2 linked regions of the Xanthobacter dioxanivorans genome follow. The protein of the gene in region 2 binds, or shares a complex with, the protein of the main gene of each other region. Links are inferred from orthologs where the notes say so. Each region holds a gene or a part of one and is shown on either strand. Other genes may lie near its edges. The genes, in order: uvrA and mfd.

Region 1 (15,101 bases), 310 kb from region 2 along the record:
GGATGCAGGCGCCGGCCGCGGTGGTGAGCAGCACGTCGTCATCTTCCGTGCACAGGCCCACCTCGGCGATGGACTCGCCGTCGGCGAGCTTCATGGCGATCTTGCCGTTGCGGTTCACCTGGGCGAAATCGGTGAGCGCATTGCGCCGCACCGTGCCGCCGGTGGTGGCGAACATGATCTGCAGGCGGTCGTCCGCCTCCCGCTCCTCCGGCAGCAGCACCACGGAGGTGATCCGCTCGTCCTGCTCCAGCGGCAGGATGTTGATGAGCGCCTTGCCGCGCGCCTGGGGCGCCGCAAGCGGCAAGCGCCACACCTTCAGCTTGTAGACCTGCCCCTTGGACGAGAAGAACAGCACCGGCGCGTGGGTCGAGGCGACGAACAGACGGGTGACGAAGTCCTCGTCCCGCGTCTGCATGGCCGAGCGGCCCTTGCCGCCGCGCCGCTGCGCCCGGTAGGTGGAGAGGGGCACGCGCTTGATGTAGCCGGCGTGGGAGACGGTGACCACCATCTCCTCACGCTGGATGAGGTCTTCGTCTTCCAGGTCGCCGAAGCCCTCCACGATCTCCGTGCGGCGCGGCGTGCCGAACTCCGCCTTGATGGCCAGCAACTCGTCGCGAATGATGGCCCGCATGCGTGGCCGGCTGGCGAGGATATCCAGATAGTCGGCGATCTCGGTGGCGAGCTTGTCCAGCTCGTCGGCCACCTCGTCGCGGCCCAGCGCGGTGAGGCGCTGCAGGCGCAGGTCGAGGATGGCGCGGGCCTGCACCTCGGAGAGGCGGTAGGTATCGTCCGCGTTCAACTTGTGGCGCGGATCGGCGATGAGGGCGATGAGCGGCGCCATGTCCTTGGCCGGCCAGTCGCGACCCATCAGCGACTCGCGGGCGCTGGCCGGATCCGGCGCCGTGCGGATCAGGCGGATGACCTCGTCGATGTTCGCCACCGCGATGGCGAGGCCCACCAGAACGTGGGCGCGGTCGCGCGCCTTGCGCAGCAGGAACTTGGTGCGCCGGCGGATCACCTCCTCGCGGAAGGCGATGAAGGCGGTTAGGACGTCGTGCAGGGTGAGCACGCCCGGCTTGCCGCCGGAGAGCGCCACCATGTTCACGCCGAACGAGGTCTGCAGAAGCGTGAGGCGGTAGAGGTTGTTCAGCACCACGTCCGCCTGGGCGTCGCGCTTGATCTCGATGACCACCCGCATGCCGTCGCGGTCGCTCTCGTCGCGGATCTCGGAGATGCCCTCGACGCGCTTGTCGCGCACCAGCTCGGCGATCTTCTCGACCATCGTCGCCTTGTTCACCTGATAGGGAATCTCGGTGATGATGAGCGCTTCGCGATCCTTGCGCGTGGTCTCGATGGCGACCCTGGCCCGCATGAGCACCGAACCACGGCCGGTCAGGTACGCCTGGCGGATGCCGGTGCGCCCGAGGATCATCGCGCCGGTGGGGAAGTCAGGCCCGGGCAGCAGGTCGAGCAGCGCCTCGGGCTCCAGCGTGGGGTCGTCGAGCAGCGCGACGGTGGTGTCGATGATCTCGCCGAGATTGTGCGGCGGGATGTTGGTGGCCATGCCCACCGCGATGCCGCCGGCACCGTTCACCAGCAGGTTGGGGAACTTGGCCGGCAGGACGGTGGGTTCGCTCTCCGAGTTGTCGTAGTTGTCCTGATAGTCGACCGTGTCCTTGTCGAGGTCGTCGAGCAGGGTGCCGGTCACCTTCTCCAGGCGCACCTCGGTGTAGCGCATGGCCGCCGGGGCGTCGCCGTCCACCGAGCCGAAATTCCCCTGCCCGTCCACCAGTGGCAGGCGCATGGCGAAGGTCTGGGCCATGCGCACGAGGGCGTCGTAGACCGACTGGTCGCCATGGGGATGGTACTTGCCGATCACGTCGCCGACCACGCGGGCGGACTTGCGGTACTGCTTGTTCCACTCGTACCCGTTCTCGTGCATGGAAAACAGGATGCGGCGATGCACCGGCTTGAGGCCGTCGCGCACGTCGGGCAGGGCCCGGGCGACGATGACGCTCATGGCGTAATCGAGGTAGGAGCGCGACAGCTCCTCCGTGATGGAAACGGGCCGGATATCGGACGGCGGCTCGCCGCCGGGCTTCGGCGTCTCGGAATCGGCCAAAAGTCAGCACTCTCAATCGTGGAACGAGGTGTCCCCTTCTAGCCGATTCACCTTGCGGACGCCAGCGAAACCCCTGCGGCAGAACGATTTTTTCTTATTATTTATCAATTACTTACAGGCAGTCGCGCAAGAGGCGTGCCGACAATTTGACCCTTTTGCGTCAAATGGCCCCCGCCAGCCGAAAACGACGGCGCGCACGAGGCACCCCGGATGCTGGACGAAGGCCCCGTACCGGCGGGCCCGCCCCCGAAACGAACGGGACCCGCACGCCGGCGCGCAGCTACGGCACGCCATCGCCCGCCGCTCAGCGCAAGGGGTATGACGAGCAGGATGGGGCTCCAACGCCCGCGCGGCGCAGTGCTGCCAGGATCGACAATGGCCCGCCCCGGCTTGACAATGGCAGGCCCCGCCAGAGGCGGGCGAGAGCGCGCGGCATCACACGCCCGGACCCGTCCGCGCCCCCTGCACGGCAGCTCTAGAAGGGAATCTCGTCGTCGAGATCGTTCACCGGCCGCCCGCCGGCCGAGCCGCCGCCCGCGGGAGCCGGCCTGCGTCCGCCGCCGGAACCGCCGCCATAGCTGCCCCCGCCGCCGATGCTGCCGCCACCCATGGGGCTTGCGGAACCGAAGTCCGATCCGCCGCCATATTCTTCGGCGCCGCCGCCCTCGCCGCGTCCGTCAAGCAGTGTCAGCTCGCCGCGATAGGGCCGCAGCACCACCTCGGTGGTGTAGGTCTCGCGCCCGTCCTTCTCATATTTGCGGGTTTCGAGCTGCCCCTCGATATAGACCTTGGAGCCCTTCTTCAGGAACCGCTCGGCGACGCCCACCAGATTCTCGTTGAAGATCACCACCCGGTGCCATTCCGTGCGCTCGCGGCGCTCGCCGGAGGCCTTGTCCCGCCAGTTCTCCGAGGTGGCAATGGACAGGTTGCACACCCGCCCGCCGTTCTGGAACGCCTTCACCTCCGGATCCCGGCCGAGATTGCCGATCAGGATCACCTTGTTGACGCTGCCGGCCATCCCGCCACTCCCTCGTTCACCGATGCCTGTTGCGGCCTGCACCCTATCGCCCCCGCGACACCGCGCGAGCGGAAAAGCGCACTTTTCCACCTGAGACTGCCGGCCGGGGCCCCCGGCCCTACCCTGCCCCCGTCGCGGGTGACCCGCCATGTTCCTGTTGTGTTCTTATCCGTTCGCGATTTCGGGCGCAAGCGGCATGTGCGGCCATGCCGCCGATGCTCGTGGACTGCTGCGCCGGATTTTTGACTCGCGGCCCCCGTTGGTTCCTGATATGTTCTCTACCGCATTGCACACGGACGACTACATTTGGGCCATGATGATGAGCGAATTTGATCCGCCGGGAGTGGAGGCGAAGCTCGACGACACGCCCGGATGGGACATGATTGCTCGGCCCCGCTTGCAGTCCTCGCCGCCACGTTTGCCCCCGTCGCCGGTTCGCTCAGCCCTGCTGAAGGCGGCCTTCCTTCTGCCCTGACCCTTTTCGCGCCTGACGGCGCAAGCGGAGATCCATGTCCGATCGCGCTCTCCCTTCGCGGGCGGCTTCCGCCCCAGAACCTGCCCGCCGCGACGCCCGCACGCTCTCGGTGCGCGGCGCGCGCGAGCACAATCTGAAGAACGTGGATCTCGAGATCCCGCGCGACAGCCTCGTGGTGTTCACCGGGCTGTCGGGCTCGGGCAAGAGCTCGCTCGCCTTCGACACCATCTACGCGGAGGGCCAGCGGCGCTACGTGGAAAGCCTGTCGGCCTATGCCCGCCAGTTCCTGGAGATGATGCAGAAGCCGGACGTGGACCAGATCGACGGCCTGTCTCCCGCCATCTCCATCGAGCAGAAGACCACCTCGAAGAACCCCCGCTCCACGGTGGGCACGGTCACCGAGATCTACGACTACATGCGCCTGCTCTGGGCGCGCACGGGCGTGCCCTATTCGCCCGCCACCGGCCTGCCCATCGAGAGCCAGACCGTCTCCCAGATGGTGGACCGGACGCTGGCCCTGCCCGAGGGCACGCGGCTCTACATCCTCGCGCCGGTGGTGCGCGGGCGGAAGGGCGAGTACCGCAAGGAGCTCGCCGAATGGATGAAGAAGGGCTTCCAGCGGGTGAAGGTGGACGGCGCCTTCCACGAGATCGCCGAGGCCCCGGCTCTGGACAAGAAGTTCAAGCACGACATCGACGTGGTGGTGGACCGCATCGTGGTGCGCGCCGACCTTGCCGCCCGCCTCGCCGACAGCTTCGAGACCGCCCTGGGGCTTGCCGACGGCATCGCCGTGGCCGAGTTCGCCGACGAGAAGGACGAGGCCGGCGCCCCCCGGCGCATCCTGTTCTCGGAGAAGTTCGCCTGCCCGGTCTCCGGCTTCACCATCTCCGAGATCGAGCCGCGCCTGTTCTCCTTCAACAATCCGTTCGGCGCCTGCCCGGCCTGCGACGGCCTGGGCGTGGAGCAGACCATCGATCCGGACCTGGTGGTGCCGGACAAGGCCCGCTCGCTGAAGCAGGGCGCCATCGCCCCGTGGGCGAAGTCCACCTCGCCCTATTACGGCCAGACGCTGGATGCCCTGGCCAGGCATTACAAGTTCAAGCTCAACGTACCCTTCGCCGATCTGCCGGAGAAAGCCAGGGACGTGCTGCTCTTCGGCTCGGGCGACGAGAAGGTCACCTTCGCCTACGACGACGGCATGCGCGCCTACGAGACATCAAAGACGTTCGAGGGCGTGGTGCGCAACCTCGACCGACGCTGGAAGGAGACGGACAGCGACTGGGCGCGGGAGGAGATCTCGAAATATTTCTCCACGGTGCCATGCAAGGTCTGCTCGGGCTATCGCCTGAAGCCGGAGGCGCGCGCGGTGAAGATCGCCGGCAAGCATATCGGCGAGGTGGGCGAGCTCTCGGTAAAGGCGGCCGCCGGCTGGTTCGAGACGCTGCCGGGCGCGCTCACCGAAAAGCAGAACGAGATCGCCGGGCGGATCCTCAAGGAGATCCGCGAGCGCCTCCAGTTCCTGCTCGACGTGGGTCTCGAGTATCTCACCCTGGCCCGGGCCTCCGGCACCCTGTCCGGCGGCGAGAGCCAGCGCATCCGCCTCGCCTCGCAGATCGGCTCGGGGCTCACCGGCGTGCTCTACGTGCTGGACGAGCCGTCCATCGGCCTGCACCAGCGCGACAATGCCCGTCTGCTGGAGACGCTGAAGCATCTGCGCGACCTCGGCAACACGGTGATCGTGGTGGAACACGACGAGGACGCCATTCTCGCCGCCGATTATGTGGTGGACGTGGGCCCCGGCGCCGGCATCCATGGCGGGTGCATCGTGGCCCAGGGCACGCCGGCCGAGATCCTCGCCGATCCCAATTCGCTCACCGGCCGCTATCTCACCGGGGCGCTCTCGGTGGGCGTGCCGGCGCGGCGCAAGCCCAATCCCAAGCGCACGCTGAAGCTCTCCGGCGCGCGCGGCAACAACCTGAAGAACGTCACCGCCGAGATCCCGCTCGGCCTGTTCACCTGCATCACCGGCGTGTCGGGCGGCGGCAAGTCCACGCTGCTCATCGACACCCTCTACAAGGCGGTGGCGCGGCGCCTCAACGGCGCCTCCGAGGCGCCGGCCCCGTTCGACAAGCTGGAGGGGCTGGAGCACCTCGACAAGGTCATCGACATCGACCAGTCGCCCATCGGCCGCACGCCACGCTCCAATCCCGCCACCTATACCGGGGCCTTCACCCCCATCCGCGAATGGTTCGCCGGCCTGCCGGAGGCCAAGGCGCGCGGCTACGGCGCCGGTCGCTTCTCGTTCAACGTGAAGGGCGGGCGCTGCGAGGCCTGCCAGGGCGACGGCGTCATCAAGATCGAGATGCACTTCCTGCCGGACGTCTACGTCACCTGCGACGTGTGCAAGGGCAAGCGCTACAATCGCGAGACGCTGGAGGTCACCTTTAAGAACAAGTCCATCGCCGACGTGCTGGACATGACGGTGGAAGAGGGCGCGCAGTTCTTCAAGGCGGTGCCGTCCGTGCGCGAGAAGCTGGAGACGCTGCACCGCGTGGGCCTCGACTACATCAAGGTGGGCCAGCAGGCGACCACGCTCTCCGGCGGCGAGGCGCAGCGGGTGAAGCTCTCCAAGGAGCTGTCGAAGCGCGCCACGGGGCGCACCCTCTATATCCTCGACGAGCCCACCACGGGCCTGCACTTCCACGACGTGAAGAAGCTGCTCGAAGTGCTGCATGAACTGGTGGAGCAGGGCAATTCGGTGGTGGTGATCGAGCACAATCTCGAAGTCATCAAGACCGCCGACTGGATCCTGGACCTCGGCCCCGAGGGCGGGGATGGGGGCGGCGAGATCGTGGTGGCCGGCACGCCGGAGACCGTGGCGCAGCATCCGCGCTCCCACACCGGCCACTTCCTCGCCGAGGTGCTGGCGCGCCGCCCCATGGCGGGGCCACGCGATCGGGCCACGGGTGCCGCGCAGGTGCGTGGAGCCGCGCGGAGCCGGACGCCACCGGACGTTGCGGAAGAACCGGCGAGCCTGCTTGCGGAAACGCCCGCCGAGAGCGCCAGGCCGGTCCGCGGACGGCGGCGACGCCAGGCCGCTGAATAGGGGCGACCCTCACGCCAGGCTGCCGAACAGGCGGCACCACCACGCCAGGCGGAAGGCGGACGGTTCGGGCGGACGGGCTCGCCAGCCCTGATGGACGCCGCCGGATAGAGGCGGCGGGCATCCTCTGACGGGCATCGTCATCCGGGCATCGCCTCTCGCGTGACCGGGGCGCAGCCGGGCGCGTGCCGCGCAAGGATGCGGACGCGGCAAGCACGCGGCTCCCGGGCAGTGGGGCGACAGAGCGTGTGGCGACAGGATCGAGAGGCAGGCCAGCCTGCGGAGAGCGAGGCGATGGCGTGTGGGTCAGCGGCGGATGCGCCGCAGCATCCGTCCGATTCCGTAGGTCCATGCGAGCTGCAGCCGGCCGTCCAGGCCGAGCGGGAAGCGTTCTTCCCGAGGCACGAACCAGGCATTGTGCCCGGTGCGGCGCACCAGCCGGTAGCCGCCACGCCTCAGCAGGCTCGTTGTCTCCCCGAAGCGCGTCAGGTCGTCCACCAGGATGAGCTTCGGTCGATAGCGGGACAGGTCCAGCCCGCGCAGCACGTCCGGCTCGGCCCCTTCGACGTCCACCGACAGGTAATCCAGCCGTTCGATGCCGGCGTCTTCCAGCACGCAATCCAGCGTGGACGCAGGCACGTCGATCACCAGCTCATCCGTCACCTTCCGGGGATCGAAGCGCACGGTGCTGTTGCCGCGGCGCTCCAGCAGCGCGATGTGCCCCGCCGCCGCTTGCTGCGGCGCCACGCAGGCACATTGCCGCACCTGCGCCCGGCGGCTTCTGCGCAGATTGTCCGCAAGGTCCGGCAGCGGCTCGATCAGCAGCCCATCCCAGCCACCCAACTCCAGGTGGTAGGTCTGGCTCTGGTAAACCGGATCGTAAGCGCCCACTTCGACGAAATAACCGACTTTGCCGGCAAAAAAACTGGCGACGAGGCTTTGTTCTTCATGCCCGGACGTCACCGTATCCGTCATCTGTCCGACGCCGTTAAGCATAGACATGAGCAAATCCCTCAGGTCTCGTCCCATCTCCGCTGACAGCAAGCGCTTCAACATCGTGGATATGAAGATAAGCGCTTCATCGCACGCGCTCGAAGGAGTGACTACAAGAAACGTTGCTTAGTTGTATTACATAGCGTCACCGCACGCAGCGTGCGGCAACCCGGATCATGCGCGAGGCGCAATGCTGCAATGCGATCGCCATTCTATGGCATTGCAGCATGACGCGCTATGTATCGTTACGAGAATCGCGTGGTGCAGATGCATCCTGCGAATGAGTGGAGAGAAATCATGTTGCTCTGGGGTTTCCTGGCGCGGCAGTTCCGCCGGTGGCAGGTCTACAATCGCACCGTGGCTGAGCTGTCCCAGCTCGACGATCGCAGCCTCGCGGACATCAATGTGACCCGTGGCGAGATCCGCGCCGTAGCGCGGCACGCATCCGTCGCCGGCTGACCGCCAACGACAAAGAATGAACGGCTGGCGGATTTCCGCCGGCGCGTGAGAATGGCCCCCCAGGGGCCATTTTCGTTTATGGGGCAATGCGTTCTCGGCCCACGCCCGGCCCGGATTGCGCGGCTTGGCGCGGCTCGGAGGGTTGAAGCCGGACGCCCGGCTGTGGCACACCCTCCATCCCATCCCGGAACGGGGAGGCAATTGGCCACCCCGCGGGAGCAAGGAGGACGAATGCCGGGTGAAGCCACGCGCGCGCCGGTCCAGATCGACCTGGCCCGAACTGCCGACGTCCAGGCTCTCGCGCCCGTGACCGGGGGTCCGGCGGTGCATGTGGTCGGCGGCGGCCTCGCCGGGTCCGAGGCGGCCTGGCAGATCGCGGCGCGGGGCGTGCCCGTGGTGCTGCATGAAATGCGTCCGCAGCGCACCACCGAAGCCCATCTCACCGATGGCCTCGCCGAGCTCGTCTGCTCCAACTCCTTCCGCTCCGACGACGCGCAGGCCAATGCGGTGGGCGTCCTGCATGCCGAAATGCGGCAGGCCGGCTCGCTCATCCTGCGTTGCGCCGACCTCAATCAGGTGCCCGCCGGCGGCGCCCTCGCCGTGGACCGCGAGGGCTTCTCGCGCGCGGTGACGCAGGCGCTGGAAGATCACCCCCTCATCGAGATCCGCCGCGAGGAGGTCACCGACCTGCCCCCCGCCGACTGGGACAAGGTGATCCTCGCCACCGGCCCCCTCACCTCCGCCGCGCTGGCGGAGGCCATTCTGGCGCGCACCGGCGAGAGCGCGCTCGCCTTCTTCGACGCCATCGCCCCCATCGTGCATTTCGACAGCATCGACATGGGCAAGGCGTGGTTCCAGTCGCGCTACGACAAGCCCGGGCCCGGTGGCACCGGGGCGGACTATATCAACTGCCCTCTGGACGAAGCCCAGTACCACGCCTTCGTGGATGCCCTCATCGCCGGCGAGAAGGCGCCCATGCGCGACTTCGAGGCGAAGACGCCCTATTTCGACGGCTGCCTGCCCATCGAGGTGATGGCCGAGCGCGGCCGCGAGACCCTGCGCTTCGGCCCCATGAAGCCGGTGGGCCTCACCAATCCCCACGCCCCGGACGTCAAGGCCTATGCCATCGTCCAGCTGCGCCAGGACAACAAGCTCGGCACGCTCTACAACATGGTGGGCTTCCAGACGAAGCTGCGCCATGGCGAGCAGGCACGCGTGTTCCGCGCCATTCCGGGGCTGGAGAATGCCGAGTTCGCGCGCCTCGGCGGCCTCCACCGCAACACCTATCTCAACTCGCCCCGCCTGCTGGACGCAACGCTGCAGCTGAAGGCGGATCCGCGGCTGCGCTTCGCCGGCCAGATCACCGGCTGCGAGGGCTATGTGGAAAGCGCGGCGGTGGGGCTCATGGCGGGACGCTTCGCGGCGGCCGAGCGGCTCGGCGAAGCGGTGGTGCCGCCGCCGCCCACCACGGCGCACGGGGCGCTGCTCGCCCACATCACCGGCGGCCATGTGGAGGCGCAGGAGGAGAGCGCGGCGCGCTCCTTCCAGCCCATGAACATCAATTTCGGCCTCTTCCCGCCGCTGGAGGAGGCCCCGCGCGGCGAGCCCGGCAAGCGCCTGCGCGGCGCCGAGAAGACGCTGGCCAAGAAGAAGGCCCTCGCCGTCCGGGCGCTCGCCCACATGGCGGCGTGGCTCGACACGCCGGCCCGGGCGGCTTAGGAGGCGCTCATGCCGCGCATGTCCAGCTCGCCGCCGCCCGTGGAATACCGTGCCGACCCGGCCCGTTTCGCCGTCGATACGGTGCTGAAGCGCGACGTGTTCTCAACCGTCGAGCGCGGCACCTGGACGGATGCGCGCGGGCGCGCGTGGCCAGCCGTGCGCCGGCGCTGGAACGAGGTCTCGCCGTGGCTGGCGCCTCTGGCCCGGCGCCTCGCCGCCTTCGAGATCAAGGCGCTGGAGCGTGTCACCCGCACCGGGGTGACGACCCCGCTCCTCGCCGTGGGCGACCGCTTCCTGGTGCGCGGCTGGGTGGAGGGCGTGCCTTTGCAGATCGCCCGGCCCGCCGGCGACCTCCATTTCTTCCGCTCCGCCAAGGCGGCGCTGCATACGCTGCATGCCGCCGGATATGTGCACAACGACCTCGCCAAGCAGCAGAACTGGCTGCGCGGGGCGGACGGCGAAGCCTGGCTCATGGATTTCCAGCTGGCCCTGCCCATCAGCCGGCGCTGGAAGATGGGGCGGGTGCTGGCCTATGAGGACCTGCGGCACCTCCTGAAGCACAAGCGCACATACTGCCCGCAGGCGCTCACCGCCCGCGAGAAGAAGATGCTGGCGACCAAGAGCCTGCCCACCCGGGTATGGATGGCAACGGGCAAGAAGCTCTACCGCTTCGTCACGCGCCGCCTCATGTCGTATTCAGATACCGAGGGGCGCGGCCCCAGGGTCACCCAGGTGGCGCCGCGCATCGCGGCGGCCCTCGCCACCCATCCGGCGGTGGCCGAGGTGCACATGGCCGACTTCCAGACCCTGGGCGGCAAGGTGGGCCTCTACGCGTTCGTCGCCCCGCGCGGGACGGTGACGGAGGAGGCGCTGCGCGCGCATCTCGCCGCCGCTTTGCCCGACCGGCCGCATCTCGACCGGCTCCAGCTGGTGGAGGCCCTGCCCCACGGTCCAGACGGCGCAGTACGGGACGACCTGCTGCTGCTCGTCGCCCGCAACCAGATCGAGATGCTGGACGAGCTGGCGGGATCGGAGCCCGTCCGGCTGCTGGTGGCGGAGATCGCGCGGGGTCGGCTGAACCTGACGGACCGGATCACCCGCCCGGCAGCGTGAGACGCGCGACCGCGCCCGGGGCCATCGACGGAGGAGCCTCACCGACGGCAGAAGCCGGCGCGCAGAGCCGGGACCCGGCGGAGAGGTCTGCGAAACAGGCTCTGGCTCCGTGCTGCTGAGACCCGCAAGCGCCCTTCCGAGCCCCTTCGGCAGGGTCTTCATGCCGGGGCACCGCTCCCTTTTCGTCACTGCTCCAGTCGCCCGGCGCACGAGCCCCCTCAGAACCACACCCGCCCGGACGCCGCCCGGCGTGCCGCGCGCCAGAGGGCGAACTGGCGCCGGAATGGCGAAAGCCCGCCCACCTGCCGAAACGGGTCCTTCACCCGCGCCAGCGCCTTGAGGTCGCCCGCGACCAGCGCCAGCGGCAGATAGGGCGCCGCGACGGCATCAGCCGGGCCAAGCTTTACGGCTGCGTCCCGCGCCGCCGCGAGGTGCCGCGCCGCCTGCGCTCGCCAATCCGCGAGGGCGGCCTGGAGCTGTGGCGTCACGGTGCCGGACACCGCGTCATCCCGCCCGATGCCGTGCCGCGCGAGGAGATCGAGCGGCAAATAGCACTGCCCGCGCGCCGCGTGGATGGGGAAGGCGCGCAGGAGCCCGGTCATGGCCAGCGCCACGCCCCCATGGCCGGACAGGTCACCTGTCGCCGCAGCCGCGGCCGGGGAAAGCACCAGCGCCGAGAGCTGCAGCAAAGCGGAGGCTGTCTCCCCCGCATAGCCTTCCAGGTCCGCCACTGACGGCATGGGATCATCGTAGAGGTCGAATATGCGCGCATCCACGAGGGCGACCAGGCTCGCGCGCGGCAGGGCGAAGCGGTCAGCGGTGTCCAGCAGCGCCGCGGCGATGGGGTGGCCTTCCACGGCGCCCCTCCCCTGCCCCTCGATCACCTCCCGCCACCAGGCGAGGCGCACCTCGCCGGGGAGCGGCTCGCGCACCACCTCGCGCACCCGCGCCACGTCGAGGCTGAAGGCGTAGAGGGCAAGGAGATGGCGCCTCAGCTCCTCGGGCGCGAAAAGCGCGGCGAGGAAACGGTCGCGGTCCTGTGCCCGCACCTGTTCGGCGCAATAGGCATAGGCGGCGGCGATGAGCGCATCGGGGGGCGCATCCGGGGACATGGGGGGCGGGGACATGGGGGCCGGGGACATGGGGGCCTCCTCCGCCCGCCGTCAGACGGCAATGAGGGCCGCGCCCACCCGGCGGCCCTCGGCGAGCAGCACGTTGTAGGTGGCGGCGGCAGCCGGTGTGGGCATCAGCTCGAAGCGCAGGCCCTTGCCGCGCAGGAGTTGCTTCAGCGGCTCCCTGAGATGCGCCGGGTCGGCCCCCGTGCCGATGAACAGCAGCTCGAACGCCGCAGCCTCGGCGAGGATGGGCGCGAGGGCGCCCGCATCGACCTGCGCCATGGCGGCCGGAGCCCAGGCGCGGATACCGGACGGCAGCGCCAGGATGGAGCCGGCATGGGACATGCCGGCGAAATGGAAGAACTGGTCGCCATAGCCGTCGATGGCGACCTGACGGGGCAGGAACTGGCGCAGGGGCAAATCGCGCGGAGACAAGTCACGCGGAGGCGAAGGATCGCCGGGCGCCCGCGCCACCGCCTCAGGCCTTGGCCGGCTTGGACGGCCCACCCGACGGCGACGCCTTGCCCGGCTCGGCCTTCGCGGCCTCGGCCTTGGCAGGCAGCGCCTTGGCTGCAGCGCCATCCGCCTCGGCATCGGCCGCCACCACCGAGGCGCGCAGGCCGAGATGGATGAGGATGGGCGCCGCCACGAAGATGGTGGAATAGGTGCCGATCACCACGCCCACCGTCATCGCCAGCGAGAAGCCGCGCAGCACCTCGCCGCCGAAGAAATACAGGGCGAGGGTGGCGAAGAAGGTGGTGGTGGAGACGATGATGGTGCGCGAGAAGGTGGCGTTCACCGCCACGTCGAGCAGCTCGGGCAGCGGCATTTTCTTGTAGCGGCGCAGCATCTCGCGGATGCGGTCGTACACGACCACCGTGTCGTTGAGCGAATAGCCCATGATGGTGAGGATGGCGGCGATGGAGGTGAGGTCGAAGTCGATCCCGAACGCCGAATAGATCATCAGCGTGACGAAGATGTCGTGCATCGTCGTCACGATGGCGCCCACCGCGAACTGCCACTCGAAGCGGAACCACAGATAGGCCAGAACCGCCACCGCGCCGAGCACGAGGGCGAGGATGGACTGGCGCACCAGCTCGCCGGAAACGCTGGGACCCACCGTCTCCACGCGGCGGATGGTGTATTCGGTGCCGAGCACGTCCCTCACCTTGGCAAGGATCGCCTGCTGGGCCTCGTCGGTGCTGCCGAACGCGCCGATGCGGATCAGCACGTCGCGCGGTGAGCCGAACTCCTGGATCTGCACGTCGCCCACGTCGAGGTCCGTGAGGTGCTCGCGCAGGGCGCCCACGTCGGCCACCTGCTGGCTGGTCTGCGCCTCGATGAGCGTGCCGCCGCGGAAATCGATGCCCAGATTGAAGCCGTAGATGGCGAACAGGAGCACGGCGACAATGGACAGCGCCGCCGAGAACGGGAACGTCCAGTGGCGCAGGCGCATGAAGTGGATGTTGGTCTGCGCCGGGATGTAGTCGATCAAAGGCATGTGCGGCGGACCTTCAGATGGGCAGCTTCGCCGGCCGCCGCCACTTCACCCAATAGGCGATCATGAGCCGCGTCAGGGTGTAGGCGGTGAACATGGTGGTCAGAAGGCCGAGGATGTAGGTGACGGCGAAGCCGCGCACCGGGCCCGACCCGCCCATGAGGAACAGGATGACCGCCGTGGCAAGCGAGGTGATGTTGGCGTCGAGGATGGTGCCGAGGGCGTTCACGAAGCCCTTGTCGATGGCCGAGATGGCAGACCGGCCTTCCCGCGCCTCGTCGCGCATGCGCTCGAAGATGACGACGTTGGAATCAACCGCCATGCCGATGGTGAGCACGACGCCGGCGATGCCCGGCAGGGTCAGCGTCGCCCCCAGCACCGACTGCAGGGCGAACATGAGCATGATATGCACGGCCAGCGCCACCAGCGCGAACAGGCCGAACAGGCCGTAGACCGCGAGCATGAACACCGCCACGAGGCCGGTGGCCACGTAGGCGGCCACCTTGCCGGCATGGATGGAATCGGCGCCGAGGCTCGGGCCGACGGTGCGTTCCTCCACCACCTTGAGCGGGGCCGGCAGGGCGCCGGCGCGCAGGAGGATGGCGAGGTCGTTGGCCTGCTGCACGCTGAACGAGCCGGAGATCTGCCCGGAGCCGCCGAGGATGGGCTCGCGGATCACCGGCGCCGAGATCACCTGGTTGTCGAGCACGATGGCGAAGGGCCGGCCCACCGCCTCCTGCGAGACCGCGGCGAAGCGCTTGGCGCCGTTGGAATTGAAGCGGAAGGTGACGATGGGTTCGCGGGTGGTCTGGTCGAAGCCCGCCTGGGCGTCCACCAGGTCCTCGCCGGAGACGCGCACCTGCTTCTCGACCAGATAGGGCTGGCCGTCCTGGCCCTGCAGCACGTCCGATTCCGGCGGCGGGCGGCCTTCCAGCGCCTGCTGCGGCGACATGGACATGTCCACCATGCGGAACGAGAGCTTGGCGGTCTGGCCGAGCAGGTTCTTGAGGCGCTGCGGGTCCTGCAGGCCCGGCACCTGCACCAGGATGCGGTCGAGGCCCTGGCGCTGGATGTTGGGTTCCACCGTGCCGAGCTGGTCGATACGGCGGCGGATGATCTCGATGGACTGGTCCACCGCCGAGCGCATGCGCGCGGTGAGCCCCGCCTCGGTGAGCTGGACGGTGACGGCCCCCTCCGAGGACGAGGAGACGGCGATGTCCATCTCGCCCGAGGAATTGCCGAACAAGGCGTTGGTGACCGGGGTGGCGAGCTTGCGCAGCTCGGTGACCGCCTTCTGGGTCTCGGTGGGGTCGCGCAGGCGCAGGCTCACGCTGGTGTCGCGCACCACGAGGTTGGAATAGCCGATCTTCTGGTCGCGCAGCACGCGGCGCACGTCGTCGCGCACCTGCTCGGTGCGCTCCTTGCGCAGCGCCGTGCCGTCCACCTCGAGCAGGATGTGCGAACCGCCCTGGAGGTCGAGCCCCAG
Region 2 (15,537 bases):
TTCCTGCCAGAGATAGGTCTGAAGAAGGCTGGGATGGTCGGGCATGCGGTAGAGGATCTCGGCCGTGGCGAGGCCGTAGCCCTCCATCTGCAAGGCGAAGTCGCGCGACACCTGGGACGAGCGGGCCCCCAGGGACGATTGAGTCACCGGGGCCCCTTGGGATGAACGGGTTACCATGGGTCACACCTCCATATCCCCGAACCCGGAGGTCCCGCAGCCAGCCGCGGGATACGCCGGGACCAGACAATGCATTGTCGGCTCCAGAGTTTCGTCCCGCCAAGGCTAAAGTTTAGTTTCTTCTTGCAAAAACAAAGGGCTAGCAGCGCATAGCGGAGACTGCTGACAACCGGCCCCGCTCGGGCGCCGAGCCCTGTCCGGACCGCCTCGCACGCGACCCGCCTTTGATTTTCCTCGCGTTCCGGCGCTGCTAGCACTCCCGCACGGCGAGTGCTAAATTTTTCGTCCGGCCCCTTGCGGGACGAAAACAAGGCCCTTAGATCGCGTTCGGGCCGGGCGCAGGGGTGCCCGCGCCTTGAAAAGAAGCATCAAACCGGAGGTTTCCCGATGGGTTTCCGTCCTCTGCACGACCGCGTGGTTGTGAAGCGCATCGACGCCGAAGCGAAGTCCGCCGGCGGCATCATCATTCCCGATACGGCGAAGGAAAAGCCGCAGCAGGGCGAAGTGATCGCCGTGGGCTCCGGCGCCCGCAACGAGAAGGGCGAGATCGTCGCCCTCGACGTGAAGGCCGGTGACATCGTGCTGTTCGGCAAGTGGTCCGGCACCGAGGTCAAGATCGACGGCCAGGATCTGCTCATCATGAAGGAGAGCGACATCCTCGGCGTGCTCGACGCTCCTGCCGGCGCCAAGAAGGCCGCCTGAGCGCGCCTTCCCTCGCTTGAATTCCTGAACTCCATCGTCCCAATCTGAAGGAGCATGCCCCATGGCTGCCAAGGACGTAAAATTTTCCGTCGATGCGCGCGACAAGGTCCTGCGCGGCGTCGATATCCTCGCCAATGCCGTGAAGGTCACCCTCGGCCCCAAGGGCCGCAACGTGGTGATCGAGAAGAGCTTCGGCGCCCCCCGCATCACCAAGGACGGTGTGTCGGTGGCCAAGGAGATCGAGCTCGAGGACAAGTTCGAGAACCTCGGCGCCCAGCTGGTGCGTGAGGTCGCCTCCAAGACCAACGACCTTGCCGGCGACGGCACCACCACCGCCACCGTGCTGGCCCAGGCCATCGTCCGCGAGGGCGCCAAGGCGGTTGCCGCCGGCATGAACCCCATGGACCTCAAGCGCGGCATCGACCTCGCGGTGGATGCCATCGTCAAGGACCTGGCCGCCAACTCCAAGAAGGTGACCTCCAACGACGAGATCGCCCAGGTCGGCACCATCTCCGCCAACGGCGACGCCGAGGTCGGCAAGTTCCTCGCCGAGGCGATGAAGAAGGTCGGCAACGAGGGCGTCATCACCGTCGAGGAAGCCAAGTCCTTCGAGACCGAGCTCGACGTGGTGGAGGGCATGCAGTTCGATCGCGGCTACCTCTCGCCCTACTTCGTGACCAACGCCGAGAAGATGCGCGTTGAGTTCGAGGAGCCCTACATCCTCATCAACGAGAAGAAGCTGTCCGGCCTGCAGGAGCTCCTCCCCGTGCTCGAGGCGGTGGTGCAGTCGGCCCGTCCGCTGCTGATCATCGCCGAGGACGTGGAAGGCGAGGCCCTCGCCACCCTGGTGGTGAACAAGCTGCGCGGCGGCCTGAAGGTCGCGGCGGTGAAGGCCCCCGGCTTCGGCGACCGCCGCAAGGCCATGCTACAGGACATCGCGATCCTGACCGGCGGCACGGTGATCTCCGAGGAAGTCGGCATCAAGCTCGACAGCGTGAACCTCTCCATGCTCGGCCGCGCCAAGAAGGTGGTGATCGAGAAGGAGAACACCACCATCGTCGACGGCGCCGGCGAGAAGGCCGACATCGAGGCCCGCATCTCCCAGATCCGCGCCCAGATCGAGACCACCACCTCCGACTACGACCGTGAGAAGGCGCAGGAGCGCCTCGCCAAGCTCGCCGGCGGCGTCGCCGTGGTACGCGTGGGCGGCTCCACGGAAGTGGAAGTCAAGGAGAAGAAGGACCGCGTGGACGACGCCCTGCACGCCACCCGCGCCGCGGTGGAAGAAGGCATCGTGCCCGGCGGCGGCGTGGCCCTGCTGCGCTCCATCAAGGTGCTCGAAGGCCTCAAGGTCGACAACGCCGACCAGAAGACCGGCATCGAGATCGTCCGCCGCGCCATCCAGGCCCCGGCGCGCCAGATCGTCCAGAACGCGGGCGACGACGGCTCCGTGGTGGTGGGCAAGATCCTCGAGTCCTCCGACTACAGCTTCGGCTACAACGCCCAGACCGGCGAATACGTGGACATGGTGAAGTCGGGCATCATCGACCCCACCAAGGTCGTGCGCACCGCCCTCCAGGACGCCGCCTCCATCTCCGGCCTCCTGATCACCACCGAGGCGCTCATCGCCGAACTGCCGAAGAAGAACGCCCCCGCGGCCCCGGCCATGCCGGGCGGCGGCATGGACTTCTGATCCAGGCAGAGTGCCTGACGCCGCCCGGCGAGTCTTCTCGTGACGCAAACCGGCATGCCGGTTTGCTCGGGCGGCGGCATGGACTTCTGATCCAGGCAGAGTGCCTGACGCCGCCCGGCGAGTCTTCTCGTGACGCAAACCGGCATGCCGGTTTGCTCGGGCGGCGGCATGGACTTCTGATCCAGGCAGAGTGCCTGACGCCGCCCGGCGAGTCTTCTCGTGACGCAAACCGGCATGCCGGTTTGCTCGGGCGGCGGCATGGACTTCTGATCCAGGCAGAGTGCCTGACGCCGCCCGGCGAGTCTTCTCGTGACGCAAACCGGCATGCCGGTTTGCTCGGGCGGCGGCATGGAAAGAAATGGAGACGGCCGGGCAGCTTGCTCGGCCGTTTTCGTTTCGCAATCGGCATTAAACCGCGGTCATGCCCCGGCTCGTCCGGGGCGTCCACGGTTCCGCCGGCGCGGACAGGCCGGGGGATGACGGTTGCATGGGGCGACGGGCACCTCCCGTGCCGCACACGCGGCGCTCCTCCCCTCTCCCCTCGCGGGAGAGGGGACGGGGGTGAGGGGGCCGGTTTCTCCGTTTGCGCCCTGTTTCCCGGCGCCGTGCCACCCCTCACCCCAACCCTCTCCCACAAGGGGAGAGGGGGCATAGCCTGCGGCTGGAGGCGGCGGCGCATCCGATCCGAAAGCACCGCGGTCACGCCCCGGCCTGTCCGGGGCGTCCCCGTCGCCGTTCGTCCGGCTGAAGGTCAAACCAACCCGTCCCTGAGAATTGACGGGGCCGGTGGCGGCCACGCTTCGGCCGGGTTATGTTGACCCAGGGCCAGTTGATCGACGAAGCCCGGAGGATCGCGCGCACGGCCGAGACGTTTTTTCGCCATCGGCACCGGTGCGGCATCTGTCGAACATGAAAGGATCAGCCATGAAGACGACCATTGCTGCGGCAGCCCTTTTCCTGGCTCTCGCCCCCACCGCGGCATTCGCGCAGGGCGTGGTCAAGGGCGCCGAACAGGGCGCCAATGCGGGCGCGAACGTGGGTGACAAGGCGGCCGGCCCGGTGGGCGGCGTGGTTGGCGGCACGGTCGGCGGCGTCGGTGGCGGCGTGGCCGGTGGCGTGGCCGGCGGGGTCAAGGGCACCGGCACCGGTGCGCAGGAAGGCGCCCGCGCCGGCGAGAAGGCGGCGGGCCCGGTGGGCGCCGTGGTCGGCGGGACCGTGGGTGCCGTGGGCGGCGCCGTCGGCGGCGTGCTGGGCGTCAAGTAAGCCGGGCGGTCATCCCATGTCCCGGCCCGGCGCCAGCGCGTCGGGCCGGATGCGTTTCACAGTCCCTTCTTGACCGCCAGCGCGGCGAGCTTCTTCAGCACCACCAGCGTGCCCTTCAGCCGCGCTTCGGCGGTGGGCCAGTCGCGCAGGAACACCACCTTGAAGTCGGGGCGCACCTTGGCCAGGCTCCCCTCCTGCCCGATCAGCTTCACCAGGCCCGAGGGGTCGGCGAACTCGTTGTCGCGGAAGCCGAACACCACGCCCTTCGGCCCGGAATCCACCTTCTCCACATTGGCCTTGCGGGCCAGCGCCTTGATCTGGGTGAGCTGGAGCAGCTGGCCCACCTCCTCCGGCGTCGGGCCGAAGCGGTCCACCAGCTCCGCCCCGAAGGCGTCGATCTCCGCGTCGTCCTGAATGTCCGCGAGGCGCCGGTAGAGGGCGAGGCGCACGTGCAGGTCGGCCACGTAGTCCTCGGGGATCAGCACCGGCATGCCGATGGTGATATTGGGCGACCACTTGTCGTCCACATAGTCGGTGATGCCGGCCTTGAGGTGGGCGATCGCCTCCTGCAGCATCTCCTGGTACAGCTCGTAGCCCACTTCCTTGATATGGCCGGACTGCTCGTCGCCCAAAAGGTTGCCGGCGCCACGGATGTCGAGGTCGTGGCTCGCCAGCTGGAAGCCGGCGCCCAGCGTCTCCAGCGACTGCAACACCTTCAGCCGCCGTTCCGCCTGCGCGGTGATGGGCTTCGTCGCCGGCACGGTGAAGATGGCATAGGCCCGCGCCTTGGCCCGGCCGACGCGCCCGCGCAGCTGGTAGAGCTGGGCGAGGCCGAACATGTCGGCCCGGTGCACGATGAGGGTGTTGGCGTTGGGCACGTCGAGGCCGCTCTCCACGATGGTGGTGGAGAGCAGCACGTCGTACTGGCCGTCATAGAAGGCGGTCATGATGTCTTCGAGCGCCCCGGCCGCCAGCTGGCCGTGAGCCACCGCCACCTTCACCTCCGGAACCGAGGCGGCAAGGAACTCGCGCACCTCGGCTAGGTCCTCGATGCGCGGCACCACGTAGAAGCTCTGCCCGCCGCGATAGCGCTCGCGCAGCAGCGCCTCGCGCACGATCAATGCATCGAACGGCGTGATGAAGGTGCGCACCGCGAGCCGGTCCACCGGCGGGGTGGCGATGATGGAGAGCTCGCGCACCCCGGTCATGGCCAGTTGCAGGGTGCGCGGGATGGGCGTCGCGGTGAGGGTGAGCACATGCACCTCGGCCCGCAGCTGCTTCAGCCGCTCCTTGTGGGAGACGCCGAAATGCTGCTCCTCGTCCACGATGACGAGGCCGAGGTCCTTGAAGTGGATGGCCTTGCCCAGCAGTGCGTGGGTTCCCACCACGATGTCGACGGCGCCATCGGCAAGACCCTTCTTCACCGCGGCCAGGTCCTTGCCCGTCACCATCCGCGACGCCTGGGCGACGTTCACCGGCAGGCCGTGGAAGCGATCGGAGAAGGTCTTGAAATGCTGGCGGGCAAGCAGCGTGGTGGGCACCACCACCGCCACCTGCTTGCCGGAGAGCGCCACGGCGAAGGCGGCCCGCAGGGCGACTTCCGTCTTGCCGAAGCCCACGTCGCCGCAGATCAGCCGATCCATGGGGTGGCCGGAGGCGAGGTCGTCCAGCACCGAGTCGATGGCGGCTTCCTGGTCGTCCGTCTCCTCGTAGGGGAAGCGGGCGCGGAACTCGTCGTAGAGGCCCATGGCGGGCACCAGCTTCGGCGCCTCGCCGAGCTGGCGCTGGGCGGCGATCTTGATCAGCTCGGAGGCCATCTCGCGGATGCGCTTCTTCATCCGCGCCTTGCGCGCCTGCCAGGCCCCGCCGCCCAGCTTGTCGAGCTGGGCCTCGGTGTCCTCCGAGCCGTAGCGGCTCAGGAGCTCCAGGTTCTCCACCGGCAGGAACAGCTTGTCGCCGCCGGCATAATGGATCTCCAGGCAATCGTGGGGGGCGCCCATGGCCTCCACGGTCTTCAGGCCGACGAAGCGGCCGATGCCGTGGTCCACGTGCACCACGAGGTCGCCGGCGGTGAGCGCGGTCAATTCCGTGAGCACGTCCTGCGGCCGGCGCGCCTTGCGCTTGGGGCGCACCAGGCGGTCGCCGAGGATGTCCTGCTCGCCGATGACGGCGAAGTCCGGCGTCTCGAACCCCGCCTCCAGCCCGAACACGGCCAGCGCCGCCTGCGTCTTCGGCAAGGCGGAGAGGCTGTCGAAGCGGGAGATGGCGGCGGCGCCCTTCAGCCCGTGGTCGGCAAGCACCGTGCCGAGCCGCTCGCGCGAGCCCTCGGACCAGCCGGCGAGGATGACCTTCTTGGTCTTCTGCAGGTCCCGCACATGGGCGACGGCGGCGTCGAAGACGTTGCCCTCGGTCTCCGCCCGCTCGGCGGCAAACGAGCGGCCCTGCGTGCCGCCGAGGTCGATGGCGCGGCCGTCCGCATTCTCCGGCACGGCGAACGGGCTGAGGCGGGCAAGGCGCATCCGGGCGATGCGCTTGTTCCATTCGGGACCGGCCAGATACAGCTTGTCCGGCGGCAGCGGATTGTAGACCGGGCCGCCCCGCTGGTCCTGCGCCGACTTGCGCGCCTCGTAATAGTCGGCGATCTGGGCGATGCGCTCGCCGGCCGCCTCCTCCAGCAACGAATCAAGGAGCAGCGTGCCGCCCTCGATATAGTCGAACAGCGTGTCCATGCGCTCGTGGAAGAGCGGGAGCCAGTGCTCCATGCCGGCGTGGCGCCGGCCCTCGCTCACCGCCTCATAGAGGGTGTCGCCCTTCTGCGCGGCGCCGAAGGCGGCCACATAAGCCATGCGGAAGCGCCGCATGGTGTCGGTGGTCAGCTGGAACTCGGCCATTGGCACCAGCTCCAGGGACCGCACCTGCCCGGTGGTGCGCTGGGTCTCGGGATCGAAGGCACGGATGGTTTCCAGCGTCTCGCCGAAGAAATCGAGGCGGATGGGCGCATCGAGGCCGGGCGGGAAGAGGTCGATCAGGCCGCCGCGCACCGCGTATTCGCCGGTGTCGCGGACCGTGGGCGTGCGCAGGAAGCCGTTCTGCTCGGCCCATTCGACGATGCCGTCGAGGGCGATGGCGTTGCCCGGCGCGGCCACCAGCGACTGGGCCGCGACGAGCCCCTTGGCCGGCACGCGCTGCACCGTGGCGTTGACGGTGGTGAGCAGCACGCTCGCCGCCCCGCCCTTGACGCGCGCGAGCTTCGCCAGCGCCGCCATGCGCCGCGCCACGATGGCGGCGTTCGGCGAGGCGCGGTCGTAGGGCAGGCAGTCCCACGAGGGGAAGGAAATCACCTCCAGCTCCGGGGCGAAGAAGGCAAGGCCCCGCTCCACGGCCGCCATGCGCTGCCCGTCGCGGCACACCATCGTCAGGCTCGGCCAGGGTGCGTTTTTCTGCGCGGCGATGGAGCGGGCAAGGTCCGCCACCACCATGCCCTCCATGCCGTCAGCGACGCGGGAGAGGATGAGCGGTCGGCCTTCGGCCAGCGCATCGGCGAGGGGCTGGGGACGCTTCAAGGGGAAACTCCGGGACGGCGGTGTCGTGGGGCGCGGGCCCGGCTCAATCCGGCAGGCCGCGCCCGGAAAGGTGGAACGCCCGGATCTGGGCGAAGAGCGGCGTGTCGTATTCCGGCGGGATCGGCTCGGTGCCGCTGATCCACGAGAAGACCGTCTGGTCCTCGGGCTCGAGCAGTTCCTCGAAGGCGTCGAGGTCCGGGTCGGACAGGGTCTCGATCTCGGCATTGGCGAAATTGCCGAGGATGAGGTCCATCTCCCGCATGCCGCGGTGCCAGGCGCGGAACAGGATGCGGCGGCGCCGCTCGTCCAGCCCGTCGCTGGACCTGGTTAAGCCCGACATGATGCCTCCAAAGCACGGCGTCGGCCGGGCCAAAAAGCCCGTCCGTGGCCGGCATATAGGGGCATCGGGGCGGGTTTGGCCAGTGGGGCGCGCTGGCGCGGGCACGAGGCGGCCGTCCCTCGGCTTCGGCGCACGGGGTCCCGCGGGTCCCTTGCCCCGCGGGACCCTTGCCAAGGCCGGGCGCGGGTGCGACAGGCTGACGGCCCGCGGGCGGCAGGCACTGCCCCCTGCCCGCCCGAAGGCAGGGCCCCAGGCCCGGCCGCATCGTGCGCCGGGTCCCGTGCGGCCGGATGGTCAGGTGCCCATGAGTTCCATACTTGCCGGCCTTCTCTCCCTCACCGCGATCTGCGGCGGGGCGCTCATCGGCATCTGGCTCGCGCCGAAGCTGCCGGAACATCACCTCACGGGAGAGACGGGGACGGCGGTTTCCGTGTCCATGGCCGTGGTCGGCACGCTGGCGGCCCTGGTGCTCGGCCTCATGGTGAACAGCGCCAGCTCGTCGTTCAGCGCCCGCACGGCGGCCATCGAGACCCTGGCGACGGACATCATCAAGCTGAACCGGACGCTGCTCGCCTACGGCGCGGCGACCGTGGACGCCCGCGACCACCTGATGGCCTATGCCAAGCTGAAGGCGGCGGAGATCGACCAGCCGGCCACCGACGACGTGGGCGTCGACACCCTCCACCGGCTGGAGGCCCTCAACGAGGAGGTGCTGCGCCTCGCCCCGACCACGGACCGGGAACGCTACATCCAGAACCGCGCGCTCTCGCTCATGGAGAACATGGTCGATGCCCGCTGGACGCTGGTGGAGAAGACCAAGATGGTGATGCCGGCCCCGTTCTTCGTGATGCTGGTGGCCTGGCTCTCGCTGCTGTTCGCGAGCTTCGGGCTGTTCGCGCCGAAGAACGCGACGGTGATCGTGTTCCTGCTCCTCGGCGCCTCGGCCATCGCCGGATGCGTCTTCATCATCCTGGAGTTGGGCTCACCCTCGCAGGGGCTGATCCGTCCCTCCGCCGAGCCCGTCTACAGGGTGATCCGGGAACTGAATATCTCCATGACCGGTGCGCGGCCCGCCGCCTAGGGCCGGATCCGCCCTGCGTTCCCCGGCCCGACGTCGGGAGCCGGTCAGCCGGCGCCGCCGGCGGTCGCGCTGATGGCGGCGAGGGCTTCCTCGCGCGTCGCGACGATGGTGGTGAGCTCGCCGACGCCGGTCATGAGCAGCACCTTCTCCACCTGCGGGTCGGCGCCGAACAGGACGAGCCGGCCGCCGCGGCGGTACAGCCCCTTGGCGTTGACCAGGATCAGCCGGATGCCGATGGAGGCGAGGAAGGGCACGCCGGCCATGTCCACCAGGGCCGCCTGCGCGTGGCTCACCAATGCGCTGAAAGTGGTTTCGATCTCGGCGGCGCCGGCGATGTCGAGGCGGCCGTCCAGAGTGATGAGGATCTGACCGGGGCCGAGGGTCGCGGATTCGAGCTTCATGGCGATGGGTCTTTCCGGGAAAAGCGCGCGGGCCGACGCAATGCATCCCCGTGCGCCGACATGCGCCCGTCATCCCACCCCGGCTTTACAGTTTTGTGACAGCCGGCCTCCGGCCTCACGCGGCCGGCGCCAGCCGCGTGGCAAGTGCCGTACCGGCAGGCAATGCCGCCACCTCCTCCACGGCCAGGGTTCCGTCCACGATATGGTCGATGAGCATGCGGACGTAGCGGAACCGCTGCTCCCCGCGGTCCATGACCTGCGTCCAGAGCCGGTCGAACTGGTCGAGCAGGGGCACCAGCGGCGCCACCGGCAGGAGCTGGCCGGAATAGCGCGGATATTTGTTGGTCAGCTTCTTCCAGTCGTCCTTCAGGCCATCGCGCAGAACCGGATCATTGGTGAGGCGGGCGTCGCGGCCGCCCTTCTCGAAGGCGGCCTTGGCCTCCAGGAGGTCCTTGAGGCACGCCACTGAGCGCGCGCGCAGCACCGGCCGCAGCCGCTCGCGGAACAGCTTCTGCAGGCTCTCCACATAGCTCGCGTCGGCCAGCCCCACATCGTGCACCGCGACGGCGGGCGCCCCGGCGAACCGGGCGGCGACCGGAGCAAAGGCACCGTCCGGCCAGTCTTCACCCGGCCGGGAGGTGAGCAGAAGCACGAGGCCGTCAGGCACCTGCGCCGGATCCGGCAGCAGGTCCAGCAGGCAAGCCGCCCCGCCCTCCCCCGGCGCCGCGGCCACTTCGAGGCCGTCGATGCAGAGGAGAAGCCGCTTGCCGCCGCCGGCCCGGCCGAGGTCCGCGAGCCGCCCGAGCCAGGCGGCGAAATCCGCCCGGGCGCCAGCCGCGTCGCCGGAACGGATCTGCGGGGGCTGGGCGTCGCCGGCCGGGCCGAACTCCGCGTCGAAGGCGGATTTCAGGGCGGCCACCAGCTGAGGCGCGCCATCACCGGGCTCCAGCGCCACCGCGACGGCGTGCATCCCGCTGGAGATGGCGCTGTCGATGCTCTCCGGCCGGCCATCCTTTCCCGGGCGGCGGGCGACGATGCCGCGGATGAACTCGCTCTTGCCGGTGTCGGCCGGCATCCTGAGCCAGTAGATGCCCTTGTCATGGCTCACGAGAAAGGAGCGCAGCGGCGTGCGCAGATGCGACGGCGAGACGTAACCGGCGTCGCTGGCGAGCGTGGGAGCGAATGGGGCAGTCATGTGGGCGCCCTCCGGGCGGGTGATGGATCGCCGTCCCTCCCGCTTTTCCAGCCCGGCGGAGTTCGGCCAACGATCCAGGTGCAGGCCCACCTCAAGCACATTGCGTGCCCGCCGCCGGAAAATGCCCGCCCGCCCCCTCCGCTGGCGCCCGGCGGAGCCGGAGCGCAGGCGGAAAAGCCGTATCAGCGCTTGCGTTCCGCAGCGCTGAAATTGCTCGCATGCCCCTCCCGCGCCGCCTGGGCGCGCCAGACCTTCGCGGCCGCCTTCAGCTTTCCCTCCGGAGCGATGCGGGAAACCAGCTGCTCGAGGCGAAGGCTGCCGCAGGACGGGCAAGCCGGTGTCTCGGACACGCCGACCAGCATTTCCGAATCCTTGTCGCAATCGGGACAATGATAGTTGTAGAGCGGCACCGCCAAGCCTCCATTCACCCACGCCCCGCGCCCGCATCGCGTTGATCTGCAACGACATTCCAGAGCGGACACGGCGTCACCCGCCGCCCCGTCGTCGCTCGGGACGGCAGCCTTCACCCCGACGAAGCAGGAAGTGGGCCAGATGGGCGGCGGGGCGCTCAGCCCTCCTCCGCGTCCGCCTCGGCGCCCGTGGTCTCGACGCCCATCACCTGCTCCAGCACGCCGGCAGGATCGGCATCGGTCATCAGCGCGGTGCCGATCAGCAGCGCCTTGGCCCCCGCGGTGCCGAGCCGGGCGCGATCCTCCGCCGAGCCGAGCCCGCCGTCGGCCACCACGAAGGCCGCACCGGCGGGAATGAGGGGAAGCAGCTCCTCGCACGTCCCCGGCTTCAATTCGAAGGTATGGATGTTCCGGTTGGTGACGCAGAGAAAATCCGCGCCGGCGGCACGGGCGGCCTCGACCTCGGCGGGGGTATGCACCTCCACCAGCACGTCGAGGGCGATGGAGGCGGCCCGCTCCCGGAACTCGCCCAGCTGCGCCCCGAGCAGCCCCGCCGAGAGCACCACCGCGTCCGCCCCGGCGAGGCGCGCCTCCAGGATCTGGTAGACGTCGAAGATGATGTCGCGGGCGAGCAGGGGCAGGTCCACCACCCCGCGCACGGTGGCGAGGTCGGAATAGGAGCCGCGGAACACCTGCCGCTCCACCGCCACCGAGAGGCCGGCGGCGCCGACCGCCTCGAAATCCTCCGCCAGCGCCTTGTAGGGCACCATGGTGCGCAAGGCGGGATCGAACGGCGAACCGCCCTTCAGCTCGGCGATGATCGACGGGACGCCGGTGCGGTTGAACGCGGCGGCGAGGGCGCCCTGGAAGCCGCGGGTCATCGGCATCTCGCCGATCTTGCCCTGGATCTGGCCCAGCGAGCGGCGGGCCTTGGCCTTGTTGAGCTGGTCGAGTCGCTGGACGATGAACGGCTTCAGTCGGCTTCCTGCTGGCAATGGCATGAACAAACACCCGGTGTTGCAAAGGGGCGCGGAACCGCCCCGTCTGAAAAATGCGCGTCCAAGGGTTCCAGATTTCTGCGGCCTTGGCCACCGGCGCGCGCATCAATTCGCCGGTCCCCTCTTTTCTCGCCGCCCGCATGGGGTGATCATGGGCGCGTTTTCATGCCCCGATCTGATTTCTGCGAAGAGAGATTTTCACGAAGATGTTCACCCGCGTCTGCAAATCCGAAACCATTGCCGAGGGTGGCATGCGGCTCGTCATCGCCGACACCCACCTCATCGTCCTCGCCTGGCCCGACAATGGCGAAATCCGGGCGTTCCAGGGGGTGTGCCCCCATTCCGCCACGGCCCTCAACGAGGCGAGCTTCGACGGCACCGTGCTCACCTGCCCGCTCCATTTCTGGACCTGGGACCTCAATTCCGGCGCGCCCGTCGAGCCGCAGGAAAGCCCGCTCGCCGAGTATCCGGTGAAGATCGAGGACGGGGTCGTCTATATTGATACCGAAGGCGTCTCCCCGCTCTTCGTCGACCCCTGACCAGAGACGCCCACCCCATCCGCACGCCAGGCCGCGACGCGGCGAGCGCGCGCCCAGAAGCCGCGCGCCTGGATGTTTGAACGCCACAGGCGGGCGCTCCCGCGCCCCGGCCGGAGAGTCATGCCATGCCACAAGAGACCGCCGTGATCGTCGGGGCCGGAAAGGGCCTCAGCGCCGCCCTCGCCCGCCGTCTCGCCAAGGAGGGCTTCCGCATCGCCCTCGTGGCGCGGGACGTGGAGAAGCTCGCCCCCCTCGTCGCCGAGACCGGCGCCCGCGCCATCGCCGCCGACGCGCAGAACCCGCAGGCGGTGGAGGCGCTGTTCGCCGAGGTGGACAAGGCCTTCGGCCCGCCGGACCTGGTGGTGTTCAACGCCGCCATGCGTTATCGCGGCCCGATCGAGGTGCTGGACCCCAGCGACGTGATGGACGCCTATGCGGTGGGCGCCTTCGGCGGCTTCCTCACCGCCCAGGCGGCGGCCCGGCGCATGCTGGGGCGCGGCTCCGGCTCCATCTTCTTCACCGGGGCCACGGCGAGCGTGAAATCCATGCCCCATTCGGTGCCCTTCGCCATGGCGAAATTCGCGCTGCGAGCGCTGGCCCAGGGGCTTGCCCGCGAGCTCGGCCCGCGCGGCATCCACGTGGCGCATTTCATCATCGACGGCGGCATCGCCTCCTCGTGGGCGACACAGGGCGAGGCGGGGCCCGCCGACAAGTGGCTCGATCCCGCCGCCATCGCCGAATCCTACCTCGCCATCCACCGCCAGCACCGCTCCGCCTGGACCTCCGAGATGGAGCTGAGGCCCTGGGTGGAGACGTTCTGAGGGCCTGCGGCTGCGCCGCTCCGTTCAGGCGGGGATGGCCGCCGCCCGTCCATTGTGGCGCCCGAGGCGGCGTGCCATTCTCCCGGCTCGGTTCACGGGAGGACTCTCTTGTCGCATTCCGCCGTTACTGGACGCCAGATCAAGGCCGCGCGGGTTCTGCTCGGCTGGACGCGCGCCGACCTCGCCGACCGGGCGGGCGTGACCGCCGAGACCGTCAAGGTGGTGGAGAAGGACGAGGTGACCCTGGAAGCCCTCGCCTCCACCCGCTCGCGCCTCTGCCGCACGCTGGAAGCCGGGGGCGTGACCTTTCTCAACGGCGGCTCCACCGGGGTGCAGGTCCAGCCGAAGGACGAGGGCCTCAGGCCCGAGGACCTCAACGCTTCCAACGACGGCTGAGTCCCACCATGATCCTGCACAAGCTTGCCGCACGGCACTGGATTGTCGTCGCCATCATCCTGGTGGTGGCCGTTCTCGCCTATCTCGGCAGTTGGTCCTGAGCGCCGGCCGGCGCTGGCCGGCTCACTCCACCAGCAGCAGCGCGAACCCGTCATAGCCCTTGGCGCCCACCGTCTGCACGGCGGTGGCGACGAGGCGCGGGTCGGCGCCGGCAAGGTCCAGCATGCGCCGCACGCCGACGACGGCGGCATCGGCGCTCTGCGCGTCCATCACCCGGCCCTCGCGCACCACGTTGTCGCACACGATCACCGTGCCGGATCGCGAAAGCCGCAGCGCCCAGGTGAGATAGTCCGGATTGCTGGGCTTGTCGGCATCGATGAAGATGAAGTCGAACGGCCCTTCGGCCTCCAGCAGCGGCAGGGTGTCGATGGCGCGGCCGATGCGCAGGTCCACCTTCCCGCTGATCCCGGCCCGGGCGAAGTTGGCGCGCGCCACCTCGCCATGGTGTGCATCCGCCTCCAGGGTCACCACCTTTCCGTCCGCCGGCAAAGCGCGGGCGAGGAACACGGTGCTGTAGCCGCCGAGGGTGCCGATTTCCAGGATCCGGCGCGCGCCGACCATGCGGGCGAACAGGTGCAGCATCTGCCCCTGCGCCGCCGACACGCTGATGGCGGGCAGCCCGGCCTTCGCGCTCTCGGCCAGCACCGTCTCCAGCACGGGATCGGCGGGCAGCAGGCGCTCGACGAAATATTCGTCCATCGCGTTCCACAAGGTCGCGCTCGATACGTTCCCGCTCATTGGGTGTTCCCTCAGTCCTGGTCGCTCTCGCGCGCCGCGCGGATCGAGAGCACGGCATAGATGACCACCAGCGCCAGCTCCACCAGGGTGAACAGCATCAGACGCGTCATGCCCGCCGGCGCCCACGCGCCGAACGCCACCTGGGTGAGCGTCGCCAGAAGCCACAGCACCACCGCCCAGCCGGCCCGCAGCCACAGGCCGACGCCGGCGATGGGATCGATGATGGCGGCCCAGATCACCGCCGCCTGCGCCGCCATGGGCATGGCCTCGAAGCGGCTGTCCGGCCCGTCGCCGATGCCGAGGATGACCGCCCAGTGGATGATGCCCTCGATGAGCAGGAAGGCGGCGACGCCGCGCAGGAACAGGAACAGCCGCCGCCGCCAGGGCGTCATGTTCTCCCATTGGGCGCGGGCGCTGGCATCGATGGGATCGTAATGGCTCATGCGCCGGGTGCCAGAAGCTCAAGTTCGTCGGGGATGGGATCGAAATGGGCGGCGATCACGGCGGGGTCGACGTCCTCGATGCGGGAGGGCTGCCATTTGGGGGCATTGTCCCGGTCCACCAGCACCGCGCGCACACCTTCGTAGAAGTCGTGCCCCGCCGCAACGCGGTTGACCGCGCGATATTCGAGCTTGAGGCACTCGCTGAGGTCGAGGGCCGGGCCGCGCCGCATCTGCTCCATGGCGATGGCGAGGCTGGTGGGCGACTTGGTGCGGATCTCGGCCAGCATCGCCGCGGCGAACTCGGCGATGGGGCCGTCCACCGCGGCGGCCGCCGCGGCGAGGGTGAACAGGATGTCCGCGAGCTCGCTGCGGCCGAACGCATCGGCGATGAATTCGGCACGGTCGGCGAAGGCGCTGGGGCCAGGGTCGATGCGATGGTCGGAAATGATGCGCTCCACCTCGCCGCCGGCGCACAGGTCCTCTTCCAGGGCCGGAAAGGCGGCGGAGGGCACCACGTCCGTGGCGAGGCCGCAGGCATAGGCCTCGGCGGCGCGGATGCGGGTTCCGGTGAGGGCGAGCAGCACCCCGAACGCGCCCGGCAGGCGCGGCAGCACATGGGTACCGCCCACGTCCGGGAACAGGCCGATATTCACTTCCGGCATGGCGAACAGGTATTTGTCGCCGGCCACCCGGTGCGCCCCGTGGGCCGACAGGCCG

Evidence for each region.
Region 1: the proteins of mfd (region 2) and uvrA are in contact, whole or in part, in a crystal structure (PDB 4DFC), measured with the Escherichia coli proteins. The link is inferred for Xanthobacter dioxanivorans from one-to-one orthologs.

Annotation. Positions count from the first base shown.
Region 1 is NZ_CP063362.1:4,029,528-4,044,628, reverse strand. Bases 3,300-6,921 are described here. They hold uvrA (excinuclease ABC subunit UvrA), read left to right. Parts: upstream 3,300-3,649; coding sequence 3,650-6,721; downstream 6,722-6,921. Other genes in these bases: EZH22_RS18830 (hypothetical protein), read left to right, coding at 3,300-3,615. Outside these bases: gyrA (DNA gyrase subunit A), read right to left, coding at 1-2,122; ssb (single-stranded DNA-binding protein), read right to left, coding at 2,598-3,140; more of EZH22_RS18830, read left to right, coding at 3,289-3,299; EZH22_RS18820 (FkbM family methyltransferase), read right to left, coding at 7,025-7,720; EZH22_RS18815 (DUF1127 domain-containing protein), read left to right, coding at 8,009-8,170; methylenetetrahydrofolate--tRNA-(uracil(54)-C(5))-methyltransferase (FADH(2)-oxidizing) TrmFO, read left to right, coding at 8,402-9,889; EZH22_RS18805 (serine/threonine protein kinase), read left to right, coding at 9,899-11,002; EZH22_RS18800 (phytoene/squalene synthase family protein), read right to left, coding at 11,221-12,129; EZH22_RS18795 (Mth938-like domain-containing protein), read right to left, coding at 12,166-12,552; protein translocase subunit SecF, read right to left, coding at 12,596-13,618; protein translocase subunit SecD, read right to left, coding at 13,632-15,101. UniProt on the Escherichia coli protein: The UvrABC repair system catalyzes the recognition and processing of DNA lesions. UvrA is an ATPase and a DNA-binding protein. A damage recognition complex composed of 2 UvrA and 2 UvrB subunits scans DNA for abnormalities.
Region 2 is NZ_CP063362.1:4,342,813-4,358,349, reverse strand. What follows is about bases 3,692-7,749. They hold mfd (transcription-repair coupling factor), read right to left. Parts: upstream 7,399-7,749; coding sequence 3,892-7,398; downstream 3,692-3,891. Other genes in these bases: EZH22_RS20280 (FAD assembly factor SdhE), read right to left, coding at 7,442-7,738; EZH22_RS20290 (hypothetical protein), read left to right, coding at 3,692-3,835. Outside these bases: EZH22_RS20305 (usg protein), read right to left, coding at 1-87; co-chaperone GroES, read left to right, coding at 565-879; groL (chaperonin GroEL), read left to right, coding at 941-2,572; more of EZH22_RS20290, read left to right, coding at 3,497-3,691; EZH22_RS20275 (bestrophin-like domain), read left to right, coding at 8,043-8,819; EZH22_RS20270 (STAS domain-containing protein), read right to left, coding at 8,864-9,220; EZH22_RS20265 (hypothetical protein), read right to left, coding at 9,336-10,415; EZH22_RS20260 (FmdB family zinc ribbon protein), read right to left, coding at 10,598-10,825; EZH22_RS20255 (indole-3-glycerol phosphate synthase TrpC), read right to left, coding at 10,984-11,826; EZH22_RS20250 (Rieske 2Fe-2S domain-containing protein), read left to right, coding at 12,030-12,362; EZH22_RS20245 (SDR family NAD(P)-dependent oxidoreductase), read left to right, coding at 12,488-13,183; EZH22_RS20240 (helix-turn-helix domain-containing protein), read left to right, coding at 13,292-13,579; EZH22_RS20235 (O-methyltransferase), read right to left, coding at 13,703-14,377; EZH22_RS20230 (DUF6163 family protein), read right to left, coding at 14,389-14,820; EZH22_RS20225 (enoyl-CoA hydratase/isomerase family protein), read right to left, coding at 14,817-15,537. UniProt on the Escherichia coli protein: Couples transcription and DNA repair by recognizing RNA polymerase (RNAP) stalled at DNA lesions. Mediates ATP-dependent release of RNAP and its truncated transcript from the DNA, and recruitment of nucleotide excision repair machinery to the damaged site.